DNA from 2 places in the Tumebacillus sp. BK434 genome. Region 2 is predicted to be linked to the other one. Evidence: riboswitches for the same ligand, from Rfam matches in the RefSeq annotation. Region 2 holds a riboswitch; the other holds the start of a gene.
The links. Region 2 has a riboswitch for lysine ahead of EV586_RS12350 (amino acid permease). Riboswitches for the same ligand answer to the same signal wherever they lie in the genome.
Positions count from the first base shown of each region.

Region 1: linked by a shared signal. The riboswitch ahead of lysA (diaminopimelate decarboxylase) and the one ahead of EV586_RS12350 (amino acid permease) in region 2 are both predicted to bind lysine.

Region 1 is NZ_SLXS01000001.1:1,064,070-1,078,967, reverse strand. It holds gene spoIIAA (anti-sigma F factor antagonist) at 1-222, shown strand, start outside; gene spoIIAB (anti-sigma F factor) at 222-659, shown strand; gene sigF (RNA polymerase sporulation sigma factor SigF) at 671-1,420, shown strand; gene EV586_RS20975 (hypothetical protein) at 1,476-1,622, shown strand; gene spoVAC (stage V sporulation protein AC) at 1,735-2,193, shown strand; gene spoVAD (stage V sporulation protein AD) at 2,219-3,238, shown strand; gene spoVAE (stage V sporulation protein AE) at 3,239-3,601, shown strand; gene spoVAEA (stage V sporulation protein SpoVABEA) at 3,640-4,221, shown strand; gene EV586_RS03645 (spore germination protein) at 4,205-5,710, shown strand; lysine riboswitch at 5,788-5,977, shown strand; gene lysA (diaminopimelate decarboxylase) at 6,128-7,465, shown strand; gene EV586_RS21555 (hypothetical protein) at 7,543-7,671, shown strand; gene EV586_RS03635 (cell wall hydrolase) at 7,794-8,267, shown strand; gene EV586_RS03630 (phospholipase D-like domain-containing protein) at 8,308-10,599, opposite strand; gene EV586_RS03625 (D-alanyl-D-alanine carboxypeptidase family protein) at 10,791-12,005, opposite strand; gene EV586_RS03620 (TrkH family potassium uptake protein) at 12,140-13,510, shown strand; gene EV586_RS03615 (TrkH family potassium uptake protein) at 13,553-14,898, shown strand, end outside.
Region 2 is NZ_SLXS01000004.1:202,180-217,077, forward strand. It holds gene dat (D-amino-acid transaminase) at 1-513, opposite strand, end outside; gene EV586_RS12340 (M14 family zinc carboxypeptidase) at 706-3,075, shown strand; gene EV586_RS12345 (ATP-binding protein) at 3,226-5,031, shown strand; lysine riboswitch at 5,148-5,337, shown strand; gene EV586_RS12350 (amino acid permease) at 5,434-6,834, shown strand; gene EV586_RS12355 (CBO0543 family protein) at 6,831-7,388, opposite strand; gene EV586_RS12360 (hypothetical protein) at 7,381-7,866, opposite strand; gene EV586_RS12365 (CBO0543 family protein) at 7,948-8,409, shown strand; gene EV586_RS12370 (zinc-dependent alcohol dehydrogenase) at 8,406-9,542, shown strand; gene EV586_RS12375 (M3 family oligoendopeptidase) at 9,651-11,450, shown strand; gene EV586_RS12380 (spore coat protein) at 11,528-12,190, shown strand; gene EV586_RS12385 (hypothetical protein) at 12,274-12,810, opposite strand; gene metH (methionine synthase) at 12,931-14,898, opposite strand, start outside.

The sequences.
Region 1 (14,898 bases), on a different contig from region 2:
GAGCACCTCGTGTTGAATTTAGAAGACTTGAGCTTTATGGACTCTTCCGGCCTCGGGGTCATTCTCGGCCGTTATAAGCGCGTGACGCAGGCGGGCGGGCGCATGGCGCTCTGCTCGGTGAACGACCAGCTGAAAAAGCTGTTCGAGCTCTCCGGAATGCTGAAGATCTTGCGGATCTATTCGAGCGAATCGCAGGCGCTTGCTGAGACGGGGGTGGCGTAATGGACAATTTCATGGAGCTGAAATTCGCCTCGCGCTCGCAAAATGAATCGTTTGCCCGCGTTTCGGTCGCCGCGTTTATCTCGCAGCTCGACCCGACGCTTGAGGAATTGACGGAGATCAAGACGGTCGTCTCGGAAGCGGTGACCAACGCGATCATCCACGGCTACGAAGAACAGGACGGGACGGTGCTGATCACCTGCGCCATCGTCGATGGCACGATCGAGCTGGTGATCGAAGACAACGGCCGCGGTATCGAAGACGTGGAAGAAGCGCGCCAGCCGCTGTTCACCTCCAAGCCGGAACTGGAGCGCTCCGGCATGGGCTTTACGATTATGGAGAACTTCATGGATGCGATCGAAGTGACGAGCAGACCCGGAGTGGGCACCCGGGTACGGCTGGTCAAACGTCTAAAAAGCCACTCTGTCGCGAACCACTAGGGGGATGCAGGATGGCAATTGAGAAAACTGCCCCGCATCAGAAATATACGGACGAGCAGGTCAAAGGACTGATCGCGTCCTCCCAAGCCGGCGATGACAGTGCCCGCGAGTCGCTGATCGTCTCCAACCAGCGGCTGGTCTGGTCGGTTGTCCAGCGCTTTCTCAACCGCGGCTACGAAGCGGACGATCTCTTCCAGATCGGCTGCATCGGGCTGATGAAAGCGATCGACAAGTTCGATCTCTCCTACGATGTGCGCTTTTCCACTTATGCGGTGCCGATGATCATCGGCGAGATCCAGCGCTTCCTGCGCGACGACTCGACGGTGAAAGTCTCCCGCTCGCTGAAGGAGACTGCAAGGCAGGTGCGCCGCACCCGCGACGAGCTGGCCAAAAAGCTGGGCCGGCAGCCGCACATCAACGAAGTCGCGCAGGCGATGGGCATGGAGCCGACCGAAGTGGTGTTTGCGCTGGAGTCGATGCGTCAGCCGGCGTCGATCCATGAGACCGTCTTCGAAAATGATGGCGATCCGATCTACTTGATGGATCAGATCTCCGACGAGACGCAAAACAAATGGTTCGACAAACTGGCGCTGCACGATGCGCTGGCCCGGTTGCCCGAACGGGAGCGTTTGATCGTCTTCATGAGGTTCTTCCGGGACAAAACGCAGGCGGAAGTCGCCGAAGTGCTCGGCATCTCGCAGGTGCAGGTCTCGCGCCTGGAGAAAAAGATTTTACAGATAATTCGTGACCAGCTCGGTTAAGTTCTGCCATTCTGCTCCATACTACTTCAAGTATCGTACAGCGAGGTGATGGTGGATGGAGGAGAGAGGTACAACGACAAAGCGCCGCGTGGTCTGGGTGGCCGTCCTGCTGGCTCTTCTCGCCGTCAGCGCGGGAGGATATGTCTGGTGGGAACAAACAGCCGTCAAATACGACCGGATCACGAACGCCAAACGAGTGTGAACAAGCAGGCACCTTTTCCAAAAGGTGCCTGCTTTTTTCTTTCATAGCCCAGCCTGTGCCTTGGAAAGATAGGATTACGAAAGGTGTGCTAATGACAAGGGAGGCATGCGCCATGAAGCAGGGACCCAAGGCGAAGTCAGATTATAAACAGCTGACCCAAAAGCATGTGCCGAAACGGCCTGTGTTCGCCAATACCATCCGGGCGTTTCTCGTCGGCGGAACGATCTGTCTGCTCGGTCAGTTTGTGCAGAAGTTTTTTATAGCCTATTTTGATTTTGATCAAAAGACGGCGGGCAATCCGACCGTGGCGGTGATGGTGTTTATCGCCGTGTTGCTGACCGGGCTTGGCGTGTACGACCGCATTGGGCAGTGGGCCGGTGCCGGTTCGGCCGTGCCGGTCACCGGTTTCGCCAATGCGATGGCAGCGGCGGCGATCGAGCACAAGAGCGAAGGGCTGGTGCTCGGCGTCGGCGGTCAGATGTTTAAAGTCGCCGGGCCGGTCATCGTGTTCGGGACGGTGGCAGCTTTTGTCATCGCGCTGATCAAACAAATTTTCACGATGGTGATGTAGGACATGTCTTGGAGGTGTTTAGACGATGGGGCTGATCGGGAAGCAGACATGGGAGTTCAAGTCGCAGCCGGTGCTGGTGGCCAGCGGTGCGGTCGTCGGCCCGAAAGAAGGAGCAGGGCCGCTCGGCCAAGAGTTTGATACGGTGCATCCTGACAATTACATCGGGCAGGACTCCTGGGAAAAAGCGGAGCGCCGCCTGTTTGAAGAAGCTTGCCTGACCGCGCTGCAAAAAGCGAACCTGCAGGCGCAGCAGATCGACGTGCTGTACGGCGGTGACCTGCTCAATCAGATCGTCACCGCTAACTTTGGCGCGCGCACGCTGGGCACGCCGTTTCTCGGGCTGTTCGGCGCCTGCTCAACATCGATGGAATCGCTGGCGCTGGCGGCGATGACGGTGGATGCCGGATTTGCCACACATGCGCTGGCGGCCACTTCGTCGCACAACTCGACGGCCGAGCGCCAGTTCCGCTACCCGACCGAATACGGCGGGCAGAAGCCGCCGACCGCGCAATGCACGGTGACCGGGTCGGGAGCGGCGATCGTCGGGAAGAGCGGCAACGGACCGCGCATCACGCATGCGACGATTGGCAAGGTGGTGGATCTTGGCGTGAAGTCACCGTTTGAGATGGGGCCGGCGATGGCGCCCGCCGCTGTCGATACGATCGCGCGGCATTTTAAAGATACTGGGCGCACGCCGGACGAGTACGACCTGATCATCACCGGGGACTTGGCACGGGTCGGGCACAAGATTGCCGAAGAGCTGTTCGAGAGAGAAGAGGGCTTATTTCTCGGCGACCGGTTCAAAGACTGCGGCATCCTGATCTTCGACCCGGATCAGTCCGAAGTGTTCTCCGGAGGTTCCGGCTGCGCCTGCTGCGCAGTCGTCACGTACGGCCACCTGCTCAAGCGGATGGAGCGCGGGGAACTGAACCGCATCCTGGTCTGTGCGACCGGAGCGCTGCTCTCCCCGCTGTCCACCCAGCAAGGGGAGTCGATCCCTTGCGTGGCGCACGCGGTGGTCATCGAAAGGGGCGAGTGGGTCTAGATGGACATCGATATCACGTTTTTATGGGCGTTTGTCGTAGGCGGTCTGATCTGTGTGATCGGCCAGTTGATGATGGATTTGACCAACATGACACCGGCACATGTGATGACGTCCTTGGTGGTGTTCGGGGCGATCCTCGACGGGCTCGGCTTGTATGAGCCATTGATCAAATTCGCAGGGGCCGGCGCAACGATTCCGATCACGTCATTTGGCAACGCGCTGGTGCACGGGGCGATGGCCGAAGCGCACCGCAGCGGCATGGTTGGCATCATCACCGGGATCTTCGAAGTGACCTCGGCCGGCATTTCCGCCGCGATCGTGTTTTCCTTCTTGGCGGCGCTGCTGTTCCGGCCGAAGGGCTGATACCGTACTGACAATCTGACCGAAGGGGTGACGGATCGATGGGGAAGCGCAAAGTCATTTTGATCACAGATGGAGATCAGGTCGCAAGAAAAGCGGTCGAAAAAGTGGCGGCTGAAGTGGGGTGCCGCGTCATCTCCCGTTCATCCGGCAACCCGAGCCCGCTGAGCGGTCAGCAGTTGGTTCGGCTGATCGAACATGCCAAACACGATCCGGTGCTGGTGATGTTCGATGACAACGGCAACGGCGATTACGGCTATGGCGAGCGGGCTCTCGAATACGTCTCCAACCACCCGAACATCGAAGTGCTGGGGGCGATCGCCGTTGCTTCCAATACGCCGATGGTCGATGGAGTGTCTGTCGATTTCTCAATCGACCAGAACTGCCGGATGATCGAAGACGCGGTCGACAAAGACGGCCTGGCTGCGCACAGCGGTGACATGGTGATCTACGGTGATACGGTCGATGTGCTCTCCGACTGCGACGTGCCGATGATCGTCGGTGTCGGCGACATCGGCAAGATGCAGGGCCGCGATCACTTTGCAAAAGGCGCGCCGATCACCAAAGCTGCGATCCTAGAAATTCTGAAACGGAGTGGATATGACCATGCCGCGGATCATTGAGAAAACCGATATCCCGCCGTCCGACCAGGATTTGCAGTTGGACAAACGGCTGGACAGCAACCTGAAGTTTTTTGACAAGGTGCTCGGCATCGGGGAGAGCTATGACATGATCAAGCGCCAGATGTCGTTTGCCGGGCACGATCTTTGCCTGCTCTATATCAACGGATTTATCAAAGACGGGATCATCGACGACGTGCTGCGGTTGCTGGCACAGTTGAAGCGCGAGCAGTTGGCGGGCGACACGATCGAAAAGCTGGCCGGGACGTATCTGGCGCACACGCAGGTCGAGAAACAGAACAAAACCAATGAGATCATCACGGCGATCTTGTCCGGCCAGACGGTGATCCTCGTCGACGGGTTCGATCAGGCCCTGGTGATCGATGCGCGCAGCTATCCGGCGCGCACGCCGGCCGAGCCGGAGCTGGAGCGGGTCGTGCGCGGCTCGCGTGACGGATTTGTGGAAACGCTGGTGCAAAACACCGTGCTGACACGGCGGAGAATCCGTGACCCGAGGCTTCGCATGGAGACGATGAAGATCGGCAAACGCTCGAAGACGGACGTCTGTGTCGCCTATCTGCAGGACGTTGCGGATGACACGCTGGTCGACGAGATCAAAGCCCGCTTGGAGAAGATCGATGTCGACGGCTTGCCGATGGCCGAAAAGTCGGTCGAGGAGTGGCTGACCAAGCGCAACAACTGGAACCCGTACCCGATTGTGCGCTATACGGAACGCCCGGACGTCGCGGCGATGCACCTGTTGGAAGGGCATGTGCTGATCTACGTGGACACTTCGCCAAGCGTCATGATCACGCCGACGACGATCTTCCACCATGTGCAGCACGCTGAAGAGTTTCGCGAGAACCCGGCGGTGGGCGCCTATGTGCGCTGGGTGCGGTTTTTGGGGATTCTGGCTTCCTTGTTCCTGATCCCGCTCTGGGTCTTGTTCACGCTGGTCCACCGCGAATGGCTGCCTGTGCCCTTGGATTTCCTCGGACCGGATGAAGTGGGGGCGATCCCGATCATCCTGCAGTTTTTGCTCGCCGACATCGGGATCGACATGATGCGGATGGCGGCGATCCACACGCCGTCCCCATTGGCCACCGCGATGGGCTTGATCGCGGCGGTGCTGATCGGCGACATCGCCGTCAAAGTCGGGCTGTTTTCGCCGGAGTCGATCCTGTATCTGGCGGTGGCGGCGATCGGGATGTTTGCGACGCCAAGCTACGAGCTGTCGATGGCCAACCGGCTGTCGCGGATGTTTTTCATCCTCGCGGTGGCGTTTTTGGACTGGTACGGGCTGGTCGCGGCGGTCGCCTTGTGGTTCATCCTGCTCGCCCGCACCAAGTCGGTCACCCGTCCGTACCTCTGGCCGCTGCTGCCGCTCAACTTGAAAGCGCTGTGGGAGATCATCGTCCGCACGCCGATGCAATACAAGAACCAGCGCCCGGCGATCGTGCGGCCGAAAGACAAAGATAGGCAGCCGAACTAGGGACAACAATCCTTGTCAGCACCGAACAATCCTGCTATAATCGAATATAATTAAATACGACGACACCTCATTCTTACGAGTGGGGTAGAGGCGCGGGTAAGATGAGTACCACTTCTGAAGTGATGGCACACTGATGATGAATGTGGGAAAGGCTGACCGCCGAAGCAGAGTGCCTGCCATCGGGTTCCCTGCTGGGTCGACATTGAACAAGTGTCGGACTGTCACCTTAGAGCCATTGTGTTCTGCAGGTGATGCGCTACTTCATGAGTTGAGGGGATCAGAGCTGGTTTTGGATGATTCTGTTCGATTTCGATAAATCCAAAAACGGTCGGCGCACTCCCTTTGACGCCGGCCGTTTTTTTGTTGTCTGGCTGGAAAAAAACGGGTTTGAGAGGTTGGAGAGGAGCTAAACACAAGATGTATTTGCACGGGACGAGTCGCATCAATGAGCAAGGGCATTTGGAGATTGGCGGCGTGGACAGCACGGAACTGGTAAAGACGTACGGCACGCCGCTGTACGTTTACGACGAGGCGATGATGCGCGAGACGATTCGCGCCTACAAGCGGGCGTTTGAACAATCGGGCCTGCGCTTCGAAGTGGCCTATGCGTCGAAAGCGTTCTGCACGCTGGCGATGTGCCGCATCATCGACGAAGAAGGGCTGGCTCTCGATGTCGTGTCGAGCGGTGAACTCTACACGGCGCTCCAAGCCGGCTTCCCGGCGGAGCGCATCCATTTCCACGGCAACAACAAGGGCCCGGATGAGATCGAACTGGCCCTGAACGCCGGCATCGGCGAATTTGTGGTCGACAACTTCCACGAATTAAAACTGCTCGGCGCGTTGGCCAGCGAAAAAGGCGTCATCGCCGACATCCTGCTCCGCTTGGCGCCGGGAGTGGAGGCTCATACGCATGAATACATCTCGACCGGCCAGGAAGATTCGAAATTCGGCTTCGACATGAAAGGGGACATGGCGAAGCGCGCTGTGCAAGCGGCGCTGGACACGCCGGGCGTCCGGCTGATAGGCCTGCATTCACACATCGGGTCACAGATTTTTGAAACGGACGGGTTCACGGCAGCGGTCGACATCGTCTCGGCGTTCTTCGGCGAGTGTGTCCGCAGTCTCGGCGCGAACGATCTGCACAAGCTGAATGTCGGCGGCGGTTTTGGCATCCGTTACACGGAAGAAGACACGCCGCTGGCGGCAGAAGCGTATATCGCCGCGATCACGAAGGCGGTGACCGCCGCGTTCGACCGCTTGGAGCTTTCGTACCCGGAGATCGTCATCGAACCGGGCCGCTCGATCGTTGGCGCTGCCGGCACCACGCTCTACACGATCGGTTCGACGAAAGACATTCCGGGCGTGCGCAAGTACGTCTCCGTCAACGGCGGGATGGCCGACAACCCGCGCCCGGCGCTCTACCAGGCCGTGTATGAAGCGATGCTCGCCAACCGCGCGAACGACGCGGCCGAAGAGCTCGTCTCCATCGCGGGAAAGGCCTGCGAGTCGGGCGACATGCTGATCTGGGATGTGCAGTTGCCGCCGGTCAAAGCGGATGACATCCTCGCCGTGTCCTGCACCGGCGCGTACGGTTACTCGATGGCGAGCAATTACAACCGCATCGCCCGCCCGGCCGTGGTGTTCGTGCAAAATGGGCAGGCCGATCTCGTCGTCCAGCGTGAGAGCCACGACGACCTGATCGCGCAAGATAGGATCCCGGCGCGGCTTGGCACCGGCGTTTTGACGAACAAGTAAGCGCCACAGGACAGGTCAAGCGCGGAAGGCAAGTCCCCTTTCTTTGGCATAGCATAGAGAAGAAAGGAGGGGTTTGCATGGCTTTACTGTTCTCTTTTCTGCCGCGTATCGTTCAGTTCTTTGGAATTTTCCAAAGCGTGATCGGCTTTGTGCAGCCGATCTGGCCTGTCATCTCGACCTTCTTTAACCGTCGCGCCGCTGCATAAGCGGCTCCGGCGGCTTTTTTGTCGAGAGCTGGAAGAAAATCTTATTTTCATGGAAATAAGGGTGACCGATTGGCAGGCAGGTCAATATCCTGATCGTATCTGAGACGATAGAGGGTGAAGAGATGCCGATGCGCAGAGTGAAAGCGAACAGCGCGCACCTCCGCTTGTTAGCGCAGTTGATGCAGGCAGAAGCCCGTGGGGAAGGACGGCGCGGGCAAGAGTTGGTCGGGAGCGTGTTGGTCAATCGGATTGTGGCAGACTGCAGGCCTGACTTTCACAACATTCGCACCATCCCGATCGCGGTCTACGGGAAGTTTGGACCGCAGCGCTCACCGTTCGAACCGGTGCAGAACGGGGAGATCTACAAGATGCGCCCGACGGCGCAAGACCTGCGCCGCGCCCGGGAGTTGACCAACGGCCGCATCGACCAGCTGGCCCGCCGCTCCTTGTGGTTCTACAACCCGTCGCCTGGCAGGCGCTACCGGGCGGCCTGCACGGCGAAAATGCCGCGGTCGCCGAAAACCCAGTATCAATTTGCCTTCAAAAACCACTGTTTCTATACCGGGGTCCCCGGCTATTGTCCCGAGTTCCTGTAAACAGAAAAGAGCATCCCACATGGGATGCTCTTTTTGCTAGTTATTGCTTCGGGTTCGGTGTGGTGACGATCCAGTCGCTCGGCGAGTTCGTGTCGAGCGTCGGGGACTTGCGGGACAGCACTTGGCCGTCATTGGTGTACAGGGACCAGTTGGTCACATAGTTGTACCAGGCGACATTGTCGACGGTGGTGCCTGCGCTGTTTTTCAAGAGCAGGTTGTCGCCGGTGTTGGTCAAGGTCAGTGTCATGCCGGTCACGTCGAGGCCAAAGCCTTTGTAGGCGGAGAATCCGGCGCTGTCTTTGCCGACCATCAGGAAGGAATGAGCCGGGATTACCGTGCCGGACGGCAAGGTGAAATTGCCCGATTTGTTGGACAGCTTATAGCCGGTCAGGTCATACGAGACGTTGTTCGGGTTGTACAGCTCGACATACTCGCGGGTCGCGTCATAGCCGCCCGTTTGGTACATCACTTCGTTGATCTGGATGTTCGCCGTCCCTTTTGCCGTCTCCGGGTCCCAGGACTGCGCGCCGCCCGTCCAGTCATGCCAGAACAGGGACTCGTAGTACGCGGCCACTTCGGTGTTTTCGACGATCACACCAGCTTCGCGGTTGTTCGACGGCGAGTTGTCCGACCAGTTGATCGAGGAGATCAGCGACTTGCTGCTGTCGGCGATCATCCCTTTGTTGTGAATCTTTTCGATGCCGACCGCCGGAAGGTTGATCAGCTTGGCCTGCATGTCGAGGTGTTCCGCTGCGGCGATCGAGTTGATGTACTGCACGGTGTACTGGTTGTCGCGCGGGTCGCTCGCATCGAGGAACGCCGAGTCGAGCAGGACGCGGACTTTGACGCCGCGGCGGCCGGCCGCGATCACTTCTTCCAGATAGACATCAGGCGTCGTCTCCACGCTGCCGGTGCTGGTCGTACCCCAGTGTTTGTGGATGTAGAGCTGCTCGACGAGCAAGGTGTTCTGCGCCTGGCGCGCCAGCCCGATGATCGAGTTCTGCTGCAGGTAAGTGCTGTCCGGCGCAAAGATCGGCGTCACGCGAAACTCGCCGTTGATCGCTTTGTTCTTGAAGCCGCCGGCATAGCGTCCCGTCGGCGGGGTGCTGGTGTCCGGCAGGAAACCGCTCGCCGGCGCACCGTATTTCGCGTGGCTGGCCGTGTACGGGAAAGAGTCTTTGGACAGAACGTTCCAGTCGCTGTTGAAGACGCCGGTGAAGAACTGCGCGGTCTGCGTGTCGTTGACGATGATGCCCCAGCCGCGGTTGCCGTAGTTTTGGTTGTACGGCACGCCGGTCGACTTCCAGTTCTCCGACTGGGTGAAGATGCTTTTGCTGTCGACGATCGCATATTTGGCATGGTCGAAACGGTAGCGCTTGTAGATGCCGTTCGCCGTATCGGAGATGATGTAGCGCACTTCGCCGCCGGCGTTTACGATCTGCTGGGAGACATATTTGCTGTCGTTGAGCAGGCCGCCGACCGGCTGTCCTTCGAGGAAGACACGGACTTTCACGCCGCGCGCCAAGGCGTTTTTGATCACGTCGAGCAGTTGCACCGACTGAAATTCATAAACGTTCAGGTCGATGCTCGTCGTCGCCGAGTTGAGCAGGGCGGAGAGCGTCGCAAAGCTGTTATCGGGCGACGAGTAAGGCTGGATCGTGCCGGCGTAGGAGTAGGTCGGAGCGCCAAAGCGCGATTGTCCCGCCTGGTATACGCGCAGGTGTGCCCAGTCGGCCGCCGTGTTCGTGTCCGGGTATTGGCCGGACATCTCGTCTTTCTCCCGCACAAACATCGTGCCTTCCGAGACGTTCGGTACGGTTGCGCCCGTCCAGCCGGTCGTCGCGGACCCGGTGCCATAAGCCATGGTGTCGACGTTTGCGGCGCTCGCGTTGTAGAGATAGACTGCACCGCCGGCATTGGCCAGGCTCGGCACGGAGCCGGTGACGGTCATCTGCGGAACGGCGTTGTCGGAGTTGCTGCCGTATTCGAAGTCCGCTTGGAAGAGCATTTCGCTTTTAAAGGTAGTCGCCGTTTTCGTCACATACATCGTCTGGCCAGCCGAAAGCGTCGTGCCGGCCGGGAAGACCAGCTTGTTCGAGCCAACTTGCAGATACCAGCCGCCGATCGCGATCGCCGCTGCGGTCGGGTTGGTGACCGCGATGTACTCTTCCGGCTCATAGGAGACGTTGGTATCGGCATAGACTTCCGTGATCAACGGATAGGTCACCGCAGCTGCGTTGGTGTGCCCTGCCGGAAGCATTCCGGCGATCAGGCCGGCCGACAGCAGGGCGCTGAGCAGAACGGAGCTGAGTTTCTTGGTTTTTGGCGTCATGTTACACCATCCTTATCGAGAATAGGAGTAAAAATAAGTACAGATGAAAATACGAACATTCTGATTCAATTGTATATGATTATTCGTAAAAACTCAATGTGAGAACTGTAGAATTTTGTCGAATATTGCGGAAAATGATGGGAGATAGAGGGAATAAAAAAACACCCGAACCGAGAGCGCCGGTCGGGTGTTTACAGCGAACGCGAAGATCTTTTCAGTTTGCCGATTCGTTTCGGGACATACAGCAGCACGGCGATCAGGGTGCTGAGCAGCAGGAACTTGTCTTCTGTCACCAGCGCCGCTTCTGTGGGCGGCAAGGCGGCCACATCGCTGGCGGACAGCAGGTCGGCCGTCGCGATCTTCTGTCCCGCTTCAAAATAGTCGACCGTGCCGACCACCGCGCCTTTGGCAAAGGGAGCCGGAGGGACGCTGATCTGCGGCACCGCTTCGAATGCCGCCGAGCTTTCCCGGGGCAGGGTGCGGTAGATGTCGCGCGCCAGCAGCGCTTGGACGGTCGTGCCGTTCATGTCGAACGACTGCAGCAGGTCGCCTTTGGCTGCCACTTGTTTGGTCACGAACTGGTCGAAGCCATAATCGAGCAGACGCGTTGCCTCTTCGCGGATCTTGGGGCGGTTCTCCACGCCCATCAGCACGGCGATCAGCTCGCGCTCCCCGCGCTTGGCGGAGACGGTGATCGTCTGCTGGGCCTGATCGGTGAAGCCGGTCTTGATGCCGGTGGCGCCTTCGTACTCGAACAGCATCTGGTTTAAGTTCACCAGAAGGCTCTCCCAGACTTGGCCTTTCCAGGGCAGGGTCTCGGTTGCGACGATCTTGCGAAACGTTTCGTTGTTCATTGCGTAAGAAGAGATGAGTGCCATATCGCGTGCGGTGGTGTAATGATCATCGTCGTGCAAACCGCTGGGCGTCACAAAATGAGAGTTGGTCGCCCCGATTTCTGTTGCTTTGTCGTTCATCATCGCGGCAAATTGCTCCACAGAACCGCCGATGTGTTCTGCGATCGCCACGGCAGCGTCATTGCCGGAGTTCAGCATCAGGCCGTAGAGCAGATTGCCGAGCGTCTGCTCTTCATCATACTCGAGGTAGATGCGATTGCCTTCCTGTTCGCGAGCCAGCTTCGATGTTTTCACCTTGGCGTTCAAGTCGCCTTTTTCCAGCGCGAGGATGGCGGTGAGGACTTTCGTAATCGAAGCGGGATACAACCGGAGGTCCGGATGCTGCTCAAACAGGAACTGGCCGGACTGCCGATCATACAGCACGGCGCCTTGGGCGGTCAAGCCGGTCGGCTTCTTTTCTTCATGAGCAGCCCCAACTTGGGAAATACTAGAGAAGGAGAGCAGGCAAAGCATGATGCAGCAAGCGGTTATCATTTGCCGAAGTTTTCGCATAATTTTCACCCACCCACCATTGTAGTATACAGACTCAAGTTTATGCAAAGTTAGTAATTTACAAATGTTCGCTTGCAGAAGCGCAGACGTTCCTGTTATATTCAAATCTATTGCGAAAATACTGAGGGGATCTCATGCCGAAAAAAAATGCGTGGCAGCAAAAAGGCTGGCAGAAGATGTTGACGCCTGCAAGAATTCTGGTCATCGGGTTCGCGGTGTTCGCATTTGTCGGCGCTCTGCTGCTGATGATGCCGGCCGCTTCGGAAAGCGGGCAGGGCCTGCCGTTTGTAGATGCGCTGTTTATGGCGACATCGGCGATCTGTGTGACCGGGCTCGTCGTCGTTGATACGGGTAGTTATTTTTCTTTATTTGGTGAAATAGTACTTTTGACGCTGGTGCAGATCGGGGGCTTGGGCTTCATGACCGTCGCGACGTTCGTGACGATCTGGACCGGCAAAAAGATCGGGTTGAAGGAACGGCTGCTCCTGCAACAGTCGCTCAACGTCACGACGCTGGAGGGACTGATCCGATTGTCCCGCAACGTGGTGTTGATGACGCTGATCATCGAGTTTGTGTTTGCGGTGATTCTCGCTTCGCGCTTTGCGACGCACATGCCGATGAGCAAGGCACTCTATTATGGAGTCTTCCATTCGATCGCCGCTTTTTGCAATGCAGGTTTTGACTTATTTGGCGATTACAAGAGCCTCGCCGATTATGCCGGCGATCCGCTGATCAACGTCTCGGTGATGACTTTGGTCACCGTCGGCGGCTTGGGACTGGCCGTGATGGCCGACCTGTGGCGCAAGCTGGTCAACCGTCGCGAACGGCTGATGCTGCACACCAAGCTGGTGCTGATCGCGACCGCCGTGCTGCTCGTGCTCGGCACGCTCGGCTATTATGCGCTGGAACATGACAATCATGGGACGCTGGCCCACAAGCCGGAAAGCGAGAAGCTGCTCGCCGCGAGTTTTGCTTCGGTCACCGCCCGTTCTTCCGGCTTTGCCACCGTCAATTATGAGGAGATGTCGCAGAGCGGGCAGTTCTGGACGATCATGCTGATGTTTATCGGCGCTTCGCCAGGCTCTGCGGGCGGCGGGATTCGAACGACGACAGCGCTGGTCATCCTGCTGTTCGTCTGGACGGTGGTGACGAACAAGGAGCAGACGGTGATCTTCAACAGGACGATCGCGCCGCGGGTGATCTACAAATCCTTGACGATCGCCGTGATGTCATCGGTGCTGGTCGTGCTGACCACGATGACCTTGTCGCTGACCGAAGATCAAGATTTCATGCACGTGCTGTTTGAAGCGGTGTCGGCCGTATCGACCGTCGGTCTCTCGATGAACATGACGCCGGAGCTGTCCCCGGCGGGCAAGGTCGTCGTGCTGACCGCCATGTACATCGGGCGTCTCGGCCCGCTGACGCTGGCGCTGGCGCTGGCAGCCCGTCATCAGGGGAAGCCGGCCAATCTGCGCTATCCGGAAGGCAATGTCTATGTAGGGTAAGCAGACTGAGCAGTACAGTCCCACAGGGATGAGGGGTCACGGATGAAAAAGAAACCGAATTTAGTAAAGATCAATCGCTGGCAGAAGTTCTGGACGCCGGCCCGCATTTTGGTGATCGGCTTTGCGTCGTTGATCCTGCTCGGCGGGATCTTGCTCTCGCTGCCGATCGCCTCGGAAAACGGGCAAGGGCTGCCCTTTCATGACGCGCTGTTCACGGCGACTTCGGCGGTGTGCGTGACCGGGCTGATCGTCGTCGATACAGGCACCTATTTTTCGACGTTTGGGGAATTGGTGATCATCTCGCTGATTCAGGTCGGGGGCTTGGGCTTCATGACGGTGGCGACGTTTGTGCTGATGTTTACCGGTCGGCGGATCGGGCTGAAAGAGCGGCTTTTGATCCAGGAGTCGCTGAACGTTTCCTCGATGGATGGACTGATCCGGCTGACGCGCAATGTCGTGCTGTTCACGCTGGCGATCGAAGCGTTTTTCGCAGTGATCCTGACGATCCGCTTCGCACAGGACTTCCCGCTCGGGCGGGCGATCTACTACGGGGCGTTTCATGCGGTTTCAGCGTTTTGCAACGCAGGATTTGATCTGTTTGGGGATTTCAAGAGCCTCGCCGATTATGTTGGCGACCCGGCTGTGAACCTTTCGATCATGTCGCTGATCATCCTTGGAGGCTTGGGCTTTACGGTCATGGTCGATCTGGGGCGCAAAGCGGTGGCGCGCAAACATCGCCTGTCGGTACATACCAAGCTGGTGCTGATCATGTCGTTCGCCTTGCTGGTGATCGGCACGCTCGGGTACTACCAGTTGGAGCACAACAACCCCGACACGCTCGCAGAGTTGCCTGCTGAGGACCAGTGGCTGGCCTCGGCGTTCGCATCGACAACCGCGCGGACGGCCGGCTATGCGTCGATCAATTATGAGACGATGTCGGAAAGCGGCCAGTTCTGGACGGTGCTCCTGATGTTCATCGGAGCGAGTCCGGGTTCGACGGGCGGCGGGGTGAAGACGGTGACGACGCTGGTGATCCTGCTGTTCGTCTGGACGGTGGTCACGAACAAAGAGCACACCGTCGTCTACCGGCGCACCGTGTCGCCGCGCACGATCTACAAATCGCTGACGATCGCCGTGATCTCGGCGATGACGATTATCTTGGCGACGATGATTCTGGTGCTCACCGACGGCAAAGAGTTCCTGCGCCTGCTCTTTGAGACGACGTCCGCCTTTGCGACGGTCGGGCTGTCCACCAACTTGACGCCGGTGCTGTCCGACTCGGGGCAGTTCGTGATCATGATCATGATGTTTATCGGACGCCTTGGGCCGCTGACGATTGCGCTGGCGCTGGCCGCCCGCGCGAACAAACAAAAAGGCGATGTGAAATA
Region 2 (14,898 bases):
GCGCACAAACACCGCTTCATAGAAGCCGGCATCGGTCGCCTTTTGTTTGGCGATCACGTTCGGCAGCAGGTTGAGCGACTTGATGAAGCAGTTCTTCCAGCGCTCATCGTCGACCAGCGTCACATGGACGCCTTGCTCGCGGATCTTGTCGGAGATGTCGGCAGCCGGACGGATCGTCATCGTCGTCGAAGCCGGCACATCCGGGAACAGGTGCACGCGCTTGGCAATGCCGCGGGTGACCTGCAGATAGACCGCCGCTTCCTGCAAGCCGGTCTTCTCCAGACCTTCCGCGATCAGCGCTTCCAGCTCCGGGATCGAATAGTTCATCGTCAGCAGGATCGCTTCCGCACTCTGCTCCAATCGCACCAGATGTTCACGCATCTTAAACGGCACGCCTTGGTACACGCGAATCACTTCGTACACGCCGTCGCCAAAATTATGACCGCGCTCGTCAATCGGCAGCACCGTTTGATCGACCGGGATCCACTCTCCATTGATAAACCCAATCGCCATCATTCATAACCTCCTCAACCTGCTTCAACTATACAAAAACACACTTCGTGGCGCTTTTCTGAACTCCTGCATCTTCCAGCGAAAAAAACGCTTGCCCACTCCGGTACAGGTATGTATACTTATCAAAGTTATTGAATATCTATTCGCTTATATGAATCACTTGGCATCCAGAAAAAGGGAGGACCTCACAGCATGAAGAAACAAGCACTCGCAGGCGCACTCAGCCTGACCCTGATCACCATGACCCCGTATGCAGTTTTTGCCGACAATCCTGCAGCCGCGTGGACGAATGTGAATGCATACGAAACGCAAGAGACGAACGGCAGCCTGTTCAACCAGCAAAACTACGATTTTGTCAAATACAGCGCCCTCGCGCAAAAGCTCCAAACCCTCGCCAAACAGAGCAACCGCGTCACCGTCAACGTGAGCGGCCAGTCTTCGCAAGGCCGCGACCTGTATACGGTCACCATCTCCGACCCGCAGGCGAAAGGCAAATATGGCTACTACCAGGCGCTGCGCAAACAGATGTTCAAGAACCCGGAGAAAGCGCAGTCGTGGGTGGAAAAGCATGAAGATTTCAAAGTGCCGGTCATGATCAACGGCTCGATTCACGGCACCGAATTTGTCGGCACCGATGCTGTGCTGCAGCTGATCGAGCGGTTCGCGCTGCAAAATGACGCGACCACCAAGGAGATCCTGGCCAACAACATCCTGATTTTCAACGTCGTCGCCAACCCGGACGGCCGCTATGACGGCACCCGCTTCAACGGCAACGGCATCGACCTCAACCGCGACTTCATCACCCAGTCCCAGCCGGAGACCAAACAGACGGTCGATCTGATCACCGAATGGAACCCGATGGTGTTTCTCGATCTGCACGGCTATGTGAAAAACTCGTCCAGCCAGCTCGGCTTGATCGAACCGTGCACGCCTCCGCACAACCCGAACTACGAATATGACCTGTTCTCCAAATGGTCGGTCGCGCAAGCGGAAGCGATGGAAGCGGAGATCCTTTCCAACAAAAAACAGTACAGCGCGAACTACCAAGACCTCGCCAGCGTCTACATTCCGCAGCGCGACGATTCCTTCGGCTGGGACGATTATCCGCCGATCTTCACGCCGATGTACGCGCTGTACCACGGCTCCTACGGCTACACGCTGGAAGCGCCGACCAACGATTGGGACGGTGTGCGCTGGCAATATGATGCGGTGATCGGCGCGCTGAAATACGCCACCCAAAACAAAAAAGCGATGCTGACCGACCAGATCGAAGTGTTTAAGCGCGGGATCAACTTCGACCACCCGTTTCATCAGCAAGGCTTTTTCCCGAACGCTTACCTGCTCCCGGTCAACGCGGCCGACCCGACGGTGACCGAAAAAGCGGTCAACCACCTGCTGCAAAACGACATCACCGTCGAGCAGGCGAAAAAAGCGTTCACCGCAAACGGCAAACAATACCCGGCCGGCACCTACATCGTGCCGATGGATCAGGCGAAAGCGGGTCTCGCCAACACCATGCTCTGGGATGGCGAAGACATCTCGGCCGATACCCCGGCGATGTACGACATCTCCGCCTGGAGCCTGCCGGAATTGTGGGGTTTCGCAGCCGATCCGGTACAGGCGCCGTTTAACGTCCAGACCGCAACAGTCAAATCTGTGCATACACAAGGCGCCCTGATCGGCAAAGGACCGTACCAGATCCCCAATTCCTCTGTGCAAGCGGTGCACCTCGCCAACGAATTGCTGCAGCAAGGCGTGGAAGTCAAACGCGATCAGGCTGGCAATTTCTATGTGCCGAACAGCTCGGTGCTCCTGTCGCAGGTCAAAGCGTCCGGTCTCACCCTGCAGACGGCAGCCGTTCCATCCGATGCCAAACTGCTCGACGCTGTGCAGGTCGCCATCGTCAAAGACGGCGGGATGAACAAAGGCCAGTCCCACTCCGGCACCAAGCTCGCGTTGCAGCGCCTCGGCTTCGCCGTGACCGAACTGCATCCGCGCACGGTGGCTGCCCAAGGCTTGAACGGCTTCGACGCGCTGATCTACAGCGGCACCGAGCGGCTGATCGCGACGACAAACAGCGTCGCCAACGCCGAATTCGGCCTGCAGTCGGCCGAGGAGCTGGCAAAGTTTAAAGCGAACGTCAACGCGTTCGTAGACGGCGGCGGCAAATACATCGCTGTCGGCGCTGGCGGTTCGCTGGCGGCGAAGACGCTCGGCTTGACTTCGGTCGGCGTGAACGTCGGCTCCTCCAACGCAAACGGCATCGTCAAGATCAACTACAGCGATTCGCCGCTGACCGCAGGCTACGGGTCGAACGACATCGGGTTCGTCTATCGCCCGGTCTGGTACACCAATACGGCAGGCTATGCGGTGGATGCGTCCTATGCGAACGAGGGCGGGTTCTTCCTCGCCGGGCATTGGATCAACAGCAAGAGCGCCCAAGGCAAGCCGGTCATCGTGCACGACCCGTCGAAAGAGGTGACCTTGATCGGCCTCGAAGCCGGTTTCCGCGACCATACCGACTACCTGTTCCGACTGTTAGCGAATGCGATTTATGAGTAAACAAACAACCCCGGGAATTGCCCGGGGTTATTTTGTTTTGTAAGAGGAATTTTGATGATAAGGAGGTCTTGGTATCTTTTTTGTAGAATATGGGAGAGTGTTCCGGATCCTGATTCGTGTGGGGGTAGCTGAATGGTTGAGGCGTTTGACATGGACAATTTTCCTTTGGCGACGCTGACCGTTCTGATCGCGCTGATCGCCGCGTATGCGGTGAATGATATCAGCGAGCGGGTCGCCGTCTGTCGCGGCACACAGCGCCGGGCCTGGCTGATGGCAGGCGCGGTGGCGATGGGGTTTGGCGTCTGGACGATGCATTTGATCGGCATGCGGGCCTGCCAGGTGCCGATGTCCGCTTCCTATGATTTTTGGCTGCTCGGGCTGTCGATGCTCGTGTCGGTGCTCAGCTCCTACCTCGTGCTGGTGAAAGTCAAGCGCCGCCGCGGCTTGACGAAGAGCCGGATCTTGCTCGGCGCACTGCTGATGGGGGCAGGCATCGTAGCCGTCTATGTCTTGAACCTGCGCGGCGTGCAGGTCGGTTTTACGATCGAATACGATCTGCCGGCTGCGGCGCTATCGCTTTTGTTTGCCTGGCCGGTCTTGTATCTGGTCTTATCTTTCACGTTCTTATACCCTGAACGCAAACGCCTCGGCAGGCGTCCGCACAAGGTCATCTCGGCTGTGCTGATGGGCCTGTCGTTTGCTTCGATCCATTATGTGACGATGCAGAGCACCGCGGTGCGCCCGGTCGCTGAGCCGGTGACCGAGGCGATTCATACGGCAGACGCCACGCTGTTGTCCTTTTCGCTTGGCATCGCGGCACTGCTGATTCAAGTACTCGTTCTGCTCGGCGCGCTGTTCGACCGTCGACTGGCGCTGCGAAGCGCCAGTCTGTCCGAGCAGCGGCTGCGCTCCTTGTTTGCACACAACCCGTTTGCCGTCTTCATGATCGATATCGACGGCAACGTCACCGACGTCAACGGCGCGGCCGAGCTGATGCTCGGTTACGGCCGGGCAGAGCTGCTCGGCAAATCGTTCAAGACGATCATCGAGCCGGAGACGGTGCAGCTGATGATCGACCGCTTTCGCAAATCGCTGGCAGGAGAAACTCCCAACTACGATGTCAACGTGCAGCACAAAAGCGGCGTCCGCCTCGACCTGCGCGTGACCAACGTGCCTTTGATCATCGACGCCCGCATCCTCGGCGCCTACGTGATCGCCGAGGACATCACCGAGCAGAAGCGGGCGCAGGAGCTCTTGCACCGCTCCGACAAGCTGACCGCCGTCGGGCAGCTGGCCGCGGGAATCGCCCACGAGATCCGCAATCCGCTCACGGCGATCAAAGGCTTCACTCAACTGCTCAAAGAAAAGGCAGAGCATAGCAGCGAGTATTACGACGTCATCCTCTCCGAGCTCGACCGGGCCAATCTGATCGTCAGCGAGTTCCTGCTGCTTGCCAAGCCGCAGTCCTCCAAGTTTCGCCCGGCCAGCCTGGATCACCTCTTGCTTCTGATCGTCACCTTGCTCGAACCGCAGGCGATCTTAAACGATGTGCGCATCGTCACCCGCTTTCAGTCGGTGCCCGAGGTGCACATCGAAGAAAATCAGATCAAGCAGGTGCTGCTCAACTTGCTGAAGAACGCGATCGAGGCGATGCCGGACGGGGGCGAGCTGCTAATCGAGCTGGGACCGTGCGGAGCGGAACAGGTGTGCATCCGCCTGACCGACCAAGGGATCGGCATCCCGGAAGAGCAGCTGCAGAAGCTCGGCGATCCGTTTTTTTCCACGAAAGAAGAAGGCACCGGGCTGGGCCTGATGGTCTCCTTCAAGATCATCGAGGACCACGGCGGCAGGCTGGAGATCCAGAGCGAGGTCGGCGTCGGCACGACGATCGATGTCCTGCTCCCGGTGACGCCACTGTCTGACATCGAGATCGAAATGCAACCGCTGGTCTTCTGACCGGCGGTTTTTCACATCTGTGAGAAATTAGCTCTTGACTAGATTGAAAGTCGATCCGTATACTAAGTCTCGTTGTGTAAACTTCATTGTCAAAACTTCATACACCCTCATCTACAAGGTGGGGTAGAGGTTGCGGTGCTGATCAGTACGCGGCGGGAGGTGCAAGGACACCTGTGAACGCCCTGGAAAGGCAGCATTGCCGAAGTTTGCGGCCGTCTTTGCGGTCAGCAGGCTGGGGCCGGGCTCGAACAGGGCCGGAACTGTCACGGGAATGCTGCCAACTTCCCGTGGAGAGCTATTTCCAACAAAGGCGATAGGTGCGGGTCATGGAAACATACACCGTCTGGCGGTGTTTTTTTATGCCCACCTTCCTTTGTTAAGCCAAAGGAGGAACGAAACGAAATGTCCCAAAAAAACCTCGGATTTTGGGTGCTGACCGCGCTGGTCATCGGCAATATGGTCGGCTCCGGGATCTTTATGTTACCGCATAATCTGGCGCTGGAAGCGTCTCCGGCGGCCGTGCTGTCCGCTTGGGTGATCACCGGCGCCGGCGTGCTGCTGACGGCGCTGGTATTCGGCAACCTGTCACTGCGCAAACCGGAATTGAACGGCGGACCGCAGATGTACGCGCGCGCGATGTTCCGCGCCGGAACCGGCCGCTCGCGCTTGTCCGGATACATCGTCGCCTGGGGCTATTGGCTGGCCAACGCGACGGGGAACGTGGCAATCATCACCACCTTTGCTTCGTACCTGTCGACGTTCTTCCCGGTGATGACTTCGCAGGCCGAGCTGTTCCAGATCGGCTCCTACGCGGTCAAGGCGGGCAACCTGATCACCTTCCTCGTCTGCACGGCGATGCTCTGGCTGATCCATACGCTGGTGCTGCGCGGGGTGGAAGGGGCAGGCAAAGTCAATTTCGTCGCCACTGCCGCCAAAGTGCTCGGCTTCCTGTTCTTCATCATCGCCGCGCTGTTCGCTTTCCAAAAGGCGAACATCCTGCCGCTCGTGCAGCCGCGCATCGACGAAGGCACCCAGCAGGCGGTCTCCTTGTTCGGCCAGATCAATGGCGCGGCGATCTCCACCCTGTGGGCGTTTGTCGGCGTCGAATCGGCGGTCGTCTTCTCGTCCCGCGCCCGCAAGCAGTCGGACGTGAAAAAAGCGACGATCACCGGTCTCGTCATCGCCTTGGTCATCTACATGGGCATCACCGTGCTCACGATGGGCGCACTGACGCAAGACCGGCTGACGGCAACCGAAAAGCCGCTCGTCGACGCGCTGGTGTCGGTGGTCGGCACGCCGGGGTCTTCATTGATGGCGATCCTCGGCCTGATCTCACTCTCCGGCTCGATGATCGGCTGGATCATGCTGTCGTCCGAAGTGCCGTTCCAAGCGGCCAAGCAAGGCCTGTTCCCGCGTTTCTTCCTGAAAGAGAACCAAAAAGGCGCGCCGGTCAACGCACTGATCGTCTCCAACCTGTTGTCGCAAGTGTTCATTTTCTCGACGATCTCCGAAAGCGTCGCCGGAGCGTTTGGCTTTGTGATCACCGTCGCGACCCTGTCCTACCTTGTGCCGTATATGATCGCTTCCTTATACCAATTGAAGCTGACCCTGACCGGTGAATCGTATGAAGGAGCGTCGCAGAGCCGCACCGCCGATTTCCTGATCGCCTTTTTCGCCACCGTCTACTCGGCGTGGGTGATCTACGCCGGCACGTCCGATATGAAAACGTTCCTGCTCGGTGTCGGCATGCTCCTCACCGGTCTGATCTTTTACCCGTTTGTCAAAAAAAGCACGTCCCGCTAAGGCGGGGCGTGCTTTTTTTGTGTCTCGACGAGCAGATCGACCGCCTTTTTCAAGAGGGCTGCGATCGCGATATAGATCGGAAAGGAGTAGTAGTATTCCCAGTGATGCAGCCGGTACATCCCGCGCCAGGCCAAAAACGGTTCTAAGACAAACGAGAAGATGCCCGAAACGATGGTGGCGGCGATCAGATAGCGTGCCCACGGCCCGTACTTCTGATACACCCAGAGCAGCACCACCGGCAGCGTGACAAAGTCGAAGATAAAAAAGGGCGGAATCAGCGGTACCAGACGGTCGGGATAGCCCCACAAGGCCAGCGAAGTCCCCAGCACGTCCAGAAAAGAGGAGCACAGCGCAACAAACGCCCCGTACAGCAGGACTGGCACAACCCGTTTGCGGTCGACGATCTTCCAGCAGATCGTCCAGGCGGTCAGCATGACGATCAGCAGCATCCACCAGTTCAGAGAAAACAGATCGTCCTGTTTCCATTGTGCAAGATCGATCTCTTTCAACTGCACTTGTTTCTGGTACAGATCCTCATAAGAAGGCTTAGACATGCGAAGCACCTCCCCGCACCGGCTGGGTCAGCCAACGGTAGATCACGTAGATGAGCAAAAAATACACATATTGATTCAAGGCCGAATGCCAGAGCGTCCAGCTGTCACGCATCGAAAGCACCTGAAAATAGAGCAGCGCCCGCATATAGCCGCACATCACCAGCACAAACAGCGCGGTATAGAGAGACAGGAGCACGAAGTGTTTCCCTTTTGGATGGTAGGGTCGGGGGAGGAATTGGATATAAAAATAAGCTGCGGTCGACCAGATCGTCAGGTTGGCGAGCATCGGGATCCAGATCGTGCGCCAACCTTCACCGTGCATCACCCACAATTTAAACCAGTCAATCAGGACGTAATGATCCAGAAACCGCAGGAAAACTGCGGTGATCAGGATGGGAAACATCGCGCGAAACTTCGTTTTATCGGCAAAGCCCCAAAAGGCAAGTATGGCGATACTTACAAACAGGAATACTGCCATTGAACAAAACCTCCTGCTGCTACTATTCCCCGTTGGAAGGAAACCATTAGCACGTATCAAGGAGGAATCAACTTGTATTTTGTGCTGGTCTTTGTCTTCTGCTGGCTCTGGTTTTGGGTGAAAGCGGACAAGTCCCGCCTGCGCGAACTGTTTCCGATCTGCGCTTACACCAGTTTTTTAGGACTGATCACCGACTTGTTGATGGTGCATTACCAGCTGTGGTCGTACAAGGGCCTGCCGCATCCTTTGTTTACGATCCCGCTGACGCTCGATTTTGGCATCTATCCGGTCGTGGCCTATTTCTATTGTCAAAATCTGCCCGAGCAGTGGAAGCAGATCATCAAGCGTGCCGTGCTTTGGATGATCCCGGCGATCCTCTTTGAGTGGGTGACAGTCCGAACAGGCAACATGCAGCATCACATGTGGTGGTCGATGTGGCTGTCGCTGATCGCCGACATCATCATCTACCTGTCGATCGCTTGCGTCTACCGCTATTACCGCTCTGCGTATGACCAGGGCAGGCTGAAAGGAGAATGGGCATGAAAGCTGTGACCTATCAAGGGATCAAAGATGTGAAAGTGACCGATGTACCGGAACCGAAGATCATCGAACGCGAAGACATCGTCGTCCGCATCACCACCACCGCCATCTGCGGGTCGGACTTGCATCTGATTCATGGCTTTGTCCCCAATCTGCACAAAGGCTACATTATCGGCCATGAGCCGATGGGGATCGTTGAAGAAGTCGGGCCTGACGTGACGCGGGTGAAAAAAGGCGACCGGGTCATCGTCCCGTTTAATGTGGCCTGCGGACACTGTTTTTTCTGCGAGAGCCATCTGGAGAGCCAATGTGACAATGCGAATCCGCACGGCGATGCGGGCGGCTATTTCGGCTATTCGGAGACGTTCGGCGGGTATGCGGGCGGCCAGGCCGAATTTTTGCGGGTGCCGTACGGGAACTTCACGCCGTTTAAAGTGCCGGAGAACTGCGAGCTGGAGGATGAGAAGATCGTCTTCCTGTCGGACATCGTCCCGACCGCTTACTGGGGCGTGGACAATGCCGGAGTCAAGCCGGGCGATACGGTGATCGTGCTCGGCTGCGGCCCCGTCGGGCTGCTCGCGCAAAAATTTGCCTGGCTGAAAGGCGCGAAGCGTGTGATCGCCGTCGATTACATCGGATACCGGCTGGAACATGCCAAGCGGGTGAACCGCGTGGAGATCGTCGATTTCACCAAGCATGATCATCCCGGCGAGCATCTGAAAGAGATCACCAAAGGCGGCGCCGATGTGGTGATCGACTGTGTCGGCATGGACGGCAAGATGACGATCATCGAGATGATGGAGAGCGCCCTGAAGCTGCAGGGCGGCGCGATGGGCGCGATCGTCATCGCCGCGCAGTGTGTGAGAAAAGGCGGGACGATCCAATTGATCGGCGTGTACGGGGCGCGCTATAACGCCTTCCCGCTCGGCGACCTGTTCGCCCGCAACATTACGCTGAAGATGGGGCAGGCGCCGGTGATCCACTACATGCCGGAGCTGTACCGGATGATCGAAGCGAACAAGTTCGATCCGACCGATGTGATCACGCACCGCCTGCCGCTGTCCGAAGCGGAGCGCGCGTATGAGCTTTTTGATGAAAAGCTCGACGGGTGCATCAAAGTCGTTTTAAAGCCGTAAGCCCAGCCGAAGCCGCTGCTGCGGCTTTTTTTGCGGAACAGGAAGTTATTTGAAAAGTGTGTTATGATGAAAGCAGAGATGGAATACATAGCGAAGTGGGGGATTTTCATGAAACAATTAAGCCAAACGTGGAACTTGGAGCCGTTTTTTGCTGGCGGTTCGGAGTCTCCGGAGTTTGCTCATTATCTGGAACAGCTCGAAACGAGCATCGAAGGGCTGTCCGGCACGATCTCGTCCCTGGCCTCGACGACCAGCGTAGACGCCTGGGTTTCGGTTCTGCACACCGTGCAAGAGGTGTTTGCGAACCTGCGCTATGCGATGAGCTTCACCTCCTGCCTGCTCGCCCAAAACGTCAAAGACCAGCATGCGAAGATCGTGCACGGCACGATCACCAAGTTGTCCGCACAGCATGGCGCGGCGATGACCGTGCTCGACAAGCAGATCCTCGCCGCCGATGAAAGCACCTGGGCGGCCGTGCTGCAAGATGAGCGCGTCCAACCGATCGCGTTCTATCTGGATGAGCGCCGTCAGCGCGCCAACGAGAAACTGGCGCCGGAGATGGAAGCGCTGGCCGGCGACCTCGCCGTCGACGGCTACCATGCCTGGGGCTCGCTGTACAACACGCTGATCGGCCGCATGGCGATCAAGGTGGAGAAAGACGGCGAAGTGAAAGAGCTGTCGGTGGGCCAGGCGCAGAACATGTATTCCGGCACCCCGGACCGCAGCGTGCGCGAAGCTGCTTTTACAGCGTGGGAAGAGGCGTTCGCGCAGAACGAAGAGCTGTTCGCAGCCAACCTCAACCATCTCGGCGGCTTCCGCTGGGCGCATTACAAGGCCCGCGGCTGGGATTCGATCCTCAAAGAGCCGTGCGACATCAACCGCATGTCCCGCGCCACGCTCGACGTGATGTGGGATGTGATCGACAAGAACAAAGACGTGTTCGTGAAATTCTTGAACCGCAAGGCGGAGCTGATCGGCACCGACAAACTGAGCTACTACGACCTGTATGCGCCGACTTCGACGGTGGAGACGTCGTATACGTACGATGAAGGAGCGAACTTTATCGTCGAGCAGTTCAAAGAGTTCTCGGCCGATTTTGCCGACTTTGCGACGATGGCGTTCGAGAAGAGCTGGATCGAGGCGGAAGACCGCCCGGGCAAGCGTCCCGGCGGGTTCTGCACCGGCTTCCCGGGCAAAAACGAAACGCGCATCTTCATGACATACGACAACTCGATGGGCGCGGTGTCGACGCTTGCGCATGAGCTGGGCCATGCCTACCATGCACACGTGATGGGCGACATGCCGTTCTTCTCCCGCCTCTACGCGATGAACGTGGCAGAGACCGCTTCGACGTTTGCCGAGACGCTCGTCACTTCGGCGGCGGTGCGGGCGGCGAAATCGGATGACGAGAAGATCGCGCTCTTGGAAGAAAAAGTGTCCGGCTCGATCGCGATGTACATGGACATCCACGCCCGCTTCATCTTCGAAAACAACTTCTACGATGAGCGTCAAAAAGGCCTGGTCAGCGCAGAGCGCTTGAACGAGCTGATGGTCGAAGCGCAGAAGAAATCGTACCGCGATTCTCTGGAGCTGTACCACCCGCGCTTCTGGGCGTCGAAGCTGCACTTCTATTCGACATCCGTGCCGTTCTACAACTTCCCGTACACCTTCGGCTACCTGTTCTCGACCGGCGTTTACGCGCTGGCGCTGCAGGAAGGCGCGTCGTTTGCCGACAAATATGTGGCGCTGCTGCGCGACACGGCGAGCATGACGGTCGAAGAGCTGGCCCAAAAACACCTCGGCGTCGATCTGACCCAGCCGGAATTCTGGCAAAACGCGGTCGACATCACCGTGAAAGATGCGGAAGAATTCCTGCGTCTGACCGCTGACAAAGTCGCTGCGCAGTAACAGTCCGGCCGCATAAAGCTGCTTTGGGAACGGCATTCTAGTAAAGGTTTGAAACCCGTCTGGAGGTGCTTTACAGAATGAACCGTTCTCAACAGCAGCAGGGACAACAGCAAGGGATGCGCTTTGGGGCGCATGAGTTTTTGGCGACGCAAGAATCGCTCCGCTCGAAAGGCGCAGACATCGAGCTGTACGGTGTGCTGATCAGCCAGTGCCAAGATGCGCACCTGCGTGACATTCTGACCAACCAGCAGCGTCGCATGGTGCAAGGCTACCAGCAATGCCTGGCCGTATTGAGCAACCAGGGCTTCGCGCCGCAAGTGCCGCACACGCCGCAGACGAACGTGTACGAGAGTATCAACATCGGCCTGAACAATCCGCAGATGCCGATGCCGAACCCGCAGGTCAACCGCCTGTCCGATCGGTCGATCGCGACGATCGCGCTCAACCTGCACAAGTTCGGGGCGATCTGCTGCATGAACTCTGCGCTGGAATGTGCGAACCCGGTGCTGCGCCAGTTCCATGCGACCTCTGCCAACACCTGTCAGGAGATGGCGTACGAACTGTTCCAATTCGCCAACTACCAAGGCATGTACCAAGTGCCACAGCTGGCAGACCACACCATGCAAACGATGGTCCAAGCGTTTTCCGCTCCGGGCTACGGCGGCCAAGGTGCCAGAATGCAGCCGCACCTGCAAGGCCAAGGGTACAACTCCCCGATGGCGCTGAACCGCAATTTCTAATTATGAGTGAAAGCAAAGGCGATCCGTTTGACTGCGGATCGCCTTTTATTGATTGTTTTCCAGGTGTTTTGCGAAACGGGGCTTTAGGCGTGATCGGCGTGGAACTCTTCCAGTGTTTTTTCGTCGGTTTGGGTGACCGTCCAGGCGCCGTTTTGTTGGCGGAGAGTCAGGGTGAGGTGGAATTCGCCGACGCTGTGTGTCTCGTCAGGGTACAGGTAACTGGCCTGGCCGTGTATGACAACGATTGCCGTTTGTCCGTCCTTGTGGGCTCGGATCGGTTCGTAGTAGTCGAGGTCGAGTGTTTCATCCAGCATCTTGAGGGAACGGGATTGCTCGATCATGAAGGCCTCCGTATTGATGCCAGCCTTGAGGTCTGTTCCTTGGGCCAACTCGGGGTACCGCTTGTGCAGCACGGTCACATCGCCAGAGAGAAGGGCCTGCTTGCGGACTTCAAAATACTCATCGACCACAGGCATGAACGGCGCGGCATCTGCTGCCGATAAGGATTCTGCCGGACGGCATGCACAGCTGGTATCGGACGGATTGAAGAGTAAGATTCCTGCCGTGACCACGGCAAGAAAAGCCCCGACCCAGGCGATCGATTTTAGTGGTTGTATCAACGAACTTCCTCCTTTGATTGAGTTGCTGTTGATTAGACGAATTCATTTTGAAGAAGGTTACATTCCCGTCTCATGAAAAAAGAACCTGTTTGGCGCCGCCAAACAGGTTCTTTTTGTGAGTTATGCGTTGAAGTAACGGGCTTGCGGATGGGAGAACACCATGGCCGAGACGGACGCTTCCGGGTCCATCATGAAGCCTTCGGTCAGTTCGACGCCGATGTCCTGCGGCTTCAGCAGACGGAACAGCTGAGCCTGATCGTCGAGATTTGGGCAGGCCGGGTAGCCGAAGGAGACGCGGATGCCTTGATAGCGGGCACCGAAGCGCTCGTTCATCGTCATGTCCGGAGCATCGGGGATGCCCCAGGCGTCGCGCATGATGTGGTGGACGCGCTCCGCGAACGCTTCCGCCAGTTCCAGGGCCAGCGCCTGCAGGGAGTGGGAGCGGAGGTAGTTGCCCGCTTCCTTCCATCGGTTCGACAGCTCGTGGATCCCTTGGCCGGCCGTCACGACGAGGAAGCCGACGTGATCCATCTCGCCGCTTTCCACCGGGCGCAGGAAGTCGCTCAGGCAGAGGTGCGGTGCTTGCGGCTGGCGCGGGAACTTGAACGTTTCCAGCACCTTGCTCCGATCTTGCGGGTCGTAGATCAAAATCTCATCGCCCGACGATTGCGCCGGGAAGAAGCGGTACATGCCTTGCGGGCGGATGATGCCTTCTTTCTTCGCCAGCTCCAACAGCTCCTCCACGACGCTCAGCAGTTCGGTCGCTTTCGGGTCGCCGTCTTTGAGCAGCTGCTCGACGTTGCCTTTCAGGCCCAGATGCTTGCCGAGCAGCATCCGCAGGTTGAGGTACGGCTGCAGGTGCGAGATCGGATAGTCGCGCAGCACGTGACGCTCGAAATCGGGTGCGGCGATCTGCGGGTGCTCATGGGTGATCGACGAGCGCACCGGTTCGGTCGACACGGTCACCGCCGCTTCCTGCACCGTTTCTACGCTTTGCTGAAGCGCAGCTTCCCGCTGTTTCTCCGCGAGCCGTTCACGCTCTTCCGGCTTGTTCAGGCGGTTGGCGATGTCGAGGCCGTCCATGGCGTCTTTGGCAAACAAGACCAGCCCTTTGTATTCCGGCGCGATGCGGTTGGAGGTGAATTTGCGGGTCAGGGCGGCGCCGCCGACCAACAGCGGTACGTCGATGCCGGCCGCGCGCAAGTCTTGGGCGGTGATCACCATCTGCTGCGCCGACTTGACGAGCAGGCCGGAGAGACCGATCGCGTCAGGTCGCTCTTCGCGGGCCGCTTTGATCAGCTGCTCCGGCGGAACTTTGATCCCGAGATTGACCACTTCGAATCCATTGTTGGAGAGGATGATCTCGACGAGGTTCTTGCCGATGTCGTGCACGTCGCCTTTGACGGTGGCGAGCAGGATCTTGCCTTTGCGCGACCCTTCCTGTTTTTCCATAAACGGTTCGAGGTGGGCGACGGCCGCTTTCATCACTTCGGCGCTCTGCAGCACTTCGGCGACGATCAGCTCGTTTAAGTTGAACAGGCGGCCGACCTCTTCCATTCCGGTCATCAGCGGGCCGTTGATGATCTCCAGTGGCGGGTACTGGGCCAGCGCCGCATCAAGATCGGGGATCAGACCTTCTTTGCTGCCTTCCACCACATAGTTGGCGAGGCGCTCTTCCAAAGTCATGTTGGAGACGGCGACCGTGTTCGTCACTTTCTTCTCGCGGTAAAAGGCGGTGAACGCGGCCAGTTTTTCATCGTCGATGTGGAAGAGCAGGCTTTCTGCCAACTGACGCTCTTCCTCCGGGATCGACGCATAGCGCTCCAGCTTCTCGGAGTTGACGATGGCATAATCCAGTCCTGCCTTGGTGCAGTGGTACAGGAAGACGGCGTTCAAAACTTCGCGCCCCGCACCGGGCAGGCCGAAGGAGACGTTGGAGATGCCGAGGATGGTCTGGCACTCCGGCAACGCTTCTTTGATCAGGCGGATGCCCTCGATCGTCTCGGGAGCGGAGCCGATATACTGCTCATCTCCGGTGCCGCAAGGGAAGACCAGCGGATCGAAGATCAGGTCCTGCGGATGGAGGCC